2 regions of the Paenibacillus bovis genome follow, and region 2 is predicted to be linked to the other one. Evidence: riboswitches for the same ligand, from Rfam matches in the RefSeq annotation. Region 2 holds a riboswitch; the other holds the start of a gene.
The links. A riboswitch is a leader RNA that binds a small molecule or an ion and turns the genes downstream of it on or off. The one in region 2 is predicted to bind thiamine pyrophosphate.
Positions count from the first base shown of each region.

Region 1: linked by a shared signal. The riboswitch ahead of thiC (phosphomethylpyrimidine synthase ThiC) and the one ahead of AR543_RS04650 (ABC transporter substrate-binding protein) in region 2 are both predicted to bind thiamine pyrophosphate.

Region 1 covers NZ_CP013023.1:939,523-941,728, forward strand. The annotation lists gene thiC (phosphomethylpyrimidine synthase ThiC) at 1-1,225, opposite strand, end outside; TPP riboswitch at 1,652-1,756, opposite strand; gene AR543_RS04090 (VC0807 family protein) at 1,971-2,206, shown strand, end outside.
Region 2 covers NZ_CP013023.1:1,083,507-1,085,712, forward strand. The annotation lists gene AR543_RS04645 (MTH1187 family thiamine-binding protein) at 1-250, opposite strand, end outside; gene AR543_RS04650 (ABC transporter substrate-binding protein) at 387-1,427, opposite strand; TPP riboswitch at 1,507-1,616, opposite strand; gene AR543_RS04655 (pyridoxamine 5'-phosphate oxidase family protein) at 1,832-2,206, shown strand, end outside.

The sequences.
Region 1 (2,206 bases), 140 kb from region 2:
CGCATACTTCCAGCTGGCGGTCCATATTTTCCTTGATCAGATGAATCGGCACATGCCCCGGTCCTTCGATCATTACCTGTACATCGTGCTTCCAGGCGATATGGGTCAGCTCACCGAGTGTATCCAGCTCCGCAAACTGGGCTTCGTCGTTCGCATCCGCAATCGATCCGGGACGCAGCCCGTCACCGAGGGAGAAAGTGATATCATAACGCTTCATAATTTCGCAAATCTCTTCGAAATGCGTATATAGAAAATTCTCCCGATGATGCGCCAGACACCATGCTGCCATAATCGATCCGCCCCGACTGACAATGCCGGTCACCCGATTGGCTGTCAGCGGAATATAGCGCAGCAGTACACCGGCATGAATCGTAAAATAATCCACACCTTGCTCGGCCTGCTCGATCAGCGTATCACGGAATACTTCCCAGCTCAGATCTTCCGCCCGGCCATTGACCTTTTCCAGTGCCTGATAAATAGGAACCGTACCTACCGGTACCGGTGAATTGCGAATGATCCATTCCCTTGTTGTATGAATATTTTTGCCGGTAGATAGATCCATGATTGTATCGGCTCCCCAGCGGATCGCCCAGGTCATCTTCTCTACTTCTTCTTCGATCGAGGAAGCGACAGCCGAGTTGCCGATATTGGCATTGATTTTTACATGAAAATGACGACCGATAATCATCGGCTCACTCTCGGGGTGGTTGATATTGGACGGAATGACCGCCCGTCCGGCAGCCACTTCGGAGCGGACAAATTCAGGCTCCATGCCTTCACGCAGGGCGATAAACTCCATCTCCGGCGTAATAATCCCCTGTCGTGCATAATGCAGCTGGGTCACATTGGCGCCAGGCAGTGCCGCCTTCGGCTGCCGATCATTCTGCGGGAATAGTTCGGCACCCTGCCGGGCTTCGCGCTCACTGCTCTGGAATCCGTTATCCTGGGGACGTACATGGCGGCCTTCGTAGTGTACCGTATCCATTCGCTCTGCGATCCAGTTCTGCCGAAGCGGAGCCAGTCCCTGCCGGATATTCACTTCCTGTCCGGGATCGGTATAAGGACCGCTGGAATCATAAATATGCAGCGGTCCATTGGGAACGATCTCTCCGCGAATCTCGCTGTCTGATAAAGCAATCTCGCGTACGGGTACCTGAATATCGGCACGTGAACCCTGAATGTATACTTTACGGCTGCCGGGTAATGGGGTCTGAAAAATAGTCATATAAATAAAAAACCTCCTCACGAATGTAGATATCCGCCAGGAGACGTACTAATACAGGGATGGAAGCACAAAGGGAAGAGGAGACCGTGCGAGCAGATATCTGCGGTACGATGAAGCGTCCAGCAACAGGCATAGAGCGGCCGATTGTGTAGCTCCAGCTCCGGCAGGAGACAAAGAGAGGTTAGCTCCCTGGATGGGGGTACAAAATAGACCGATAATCAGTATCAAAATGCTTCCGCGCAACGAGTACAGGTACATCTGCTGCCTGCGCTCCATGCACATTCCGTAGTCTATTCACCATCTGTTTCGATCTGCCTGCTATCTATGTACATACGCAGATTGACGATTCGTCTACCCGGCCTCCTCCCATGGACAGCACAAAGCCGCCTCCGGGCAGGAAGCGGCAGAAACCGTATCGTCGTATCAACGAAGTCTCAACCACTTTCCTACGCTGGCATGACCCAGATCAGGTTCAAAGGGACCAAAGCAGATGCTTTATCTCAGCCCGTACAGGCGCCCCTAGTGGATACAGTTAACACTATATGTCGATCGGAATATAATTGTCAACTTTTGTTATTTTGAGGAAATGATTGTATATAGTATGGTTGGCAGCCGAATTACGGGTTATTTCGGTCTATAGACGTAGACGATCTAAGCTTAAAGTGGGATGATTATGCATAAATTTAAATATATAATTCCTGTATACATAATTCTTATGATTTTTTGAACTAAAGGAGATGGGGCTATGTCCGCAATGCCTGGCCGAAAATACATTATCATGACCCTGATTATCAATGGATTGATTCCATGGTTGATCTATATTCTGCTCAAACCGTACATGAGCAGTCTTACAGCCCTATCTATTGCGACCGTGGTGCCTCTGCTGGATAATCTGATCCATCTGTACCGGCACCGGAATCTGGATGTATTTGGAAGCATTATGCTGTTTACCTTTGTTCTGTCGCTCGTGATGGTATTGCT
Region 2 (2,206 bases):
ATGGATTATGCGCGATTTTGATCTGGGAAATGATACTCGGGCTGCCCTTTTCCACCAGCGCCTCATGCATCTTCTGTACAACTTCCAATAGCTGTGGAAGCTCGCCTTCCAGCGTCGTTTCCAGTGGGTGCACTTCATATTTCAGTCCGGAAGCCTGAATCACCTCGATAGCGGCATCCACGTAATCATAGGAATTTTCATTGTTGGGTGTTTTGGGAATAACCTGAATGCTCAGTAGAGTCGTAGCCATCATGATAACCTCCTGGGTAAATGAATTGGGTGAAAAATAAGATTGGTTGTCTTCGATAAAATCGACAGGATCAATCATAAAGACGAGCAGTGAGCGGTCTATTATTCATCGGTCACGCCGGGAATAACTCGGAAGCTTACTGGGTACCGGCAGCCGGCAGATAGTCATTGGTGAATGCTTTGGAAGCGTCCAGTTTGGCATCGAGCAGACCCTGCTTATACATCCAGTCGGCATACCCGGACCAAATCTCTGGCTTTTGCATTCCCCACTGTTTGGCATCGTCCTGATACTTGGGAGACAGCCACTTCTGGCTTGCTTTGACCAGTTCAGGATCGAGATCAGGTACAGCCTTGATCAGAATATCAGCGGCTTTGTCCGGGTTGGCGATGGCGTATTCATATCCTTTGGCTGTTGCCGCTATAAAAGCTTTGACCAGTTCCGGGTCCTGCTGGATCTGCTTTTCGTTGGTCACAATAATCGGCGTATAATAATCGAGATTCGGCGAATAATCTTTTACATACATCATGTTCAGCGGTTCACCGCGCAGCTCGGCTTCGACACCGGTCCAGCCGTAGAAGATCCAGGCAAAGTCGATGCCTTTCTTGACCGCTGTAAAAAAGTCCGCATCTCCGATATTCACACTTTTGACTTTGCTGACATCACCGCCGTCGGTCGTCATGATTGATTTCATCACGGCTTCCTCGACCGGTGAGCCCCAGGCTCCGTAAGACTTGCCTTCCATATCCTTGGGCGTTTTGATGTTACGGTCTACCGGTGAAGCAAAGCCCGAACTGTTGTGCTGAATCACAGCGGCTAGCGAGACGAGCGGTACACCCTGCACGCGTGCCTGGGTCACGCTTTCCTGATAGCTGATACCAAACGGAACTTTACCGGAAGCAACCATTGTATCGGCGCCGCCCTGTCCCGGTGTGATAATTTCTACATTTAATCCGGCTTCCTTGTAGTAGCCCATCTGCTGAGCCACATAGAGACCGGTATGGTTCGTGTTCGGTGTCCAGTCCAGCACGACCTGTACATCCTTGAGAGTACTGCCGTTTGCTCCTTCGGCGCTCTGGCTGTTATCGGCCGGACTGCTTCCTTTGCCTCCGCATCCTGCAGTGATGAGCAGCAGGCATACCGCCAGCAGCGGCAGAAGCTTGTTCCAGTGTTTGTTCATTTCTCTACCCCTTCTTCCTCTGTATATAAAAAAAGCGCCCCGGATCGGGACGACATAGGTGCATATCGTATGAGGACACATACAATGCTTGATTCGCTTCCTACGCTGGCATTATCCAGATCAGGTATAAGGGTCTGTATTGATCGAATACACTCTCAGCCGGCTAGCCCAGCTCCCCCAGATCGTATGCGCTTTTTCTAGGTGTAATTATAGACGAGAGCCTGCCTGCTGTCCAGCAAGTGAGGCATCCGGGGAACGATAGGATAAGCGGTGAAGGTTCAGCTTGCTGCTGACCGGGTAAGTATCCATACAGGCACTCAAAGTTAAGTACTATCTAAAATTCAGCGCCTTGTTATCAGGGTGTATTGAATAATCCAAGTCCATATCGCGGAAGGAGCTTGATCATGAGTCAAACATCAGTTGAACAATCTATCGTCAAAGCACTGGAAGAAAACCGTTTTTGTGCATTCGGCACAGTGGAGAACAATAAACCAAAGGTACGCTATATGGCGGTATATAATGAAGGATTGAATATTCATCTGGCTACCGACCGCAAAACGCAAAAAGTGGATGAGCTGGAACAGAATCCGAATTGCTATCTGCTGCTCGGTTACGAAAAAGGCGGCAATAACGAAGTAATCGAAATCGAGGCAACCTGCGCTGTATCGACAAATGATGAACTGAAGCAGCGTGTCTGGAAGGATGAATTCAAAAATTGGTTCTCCGGACCGGATGATCCCGATTATGTAGTACTGGATATTACCCCACAAACGATTGAA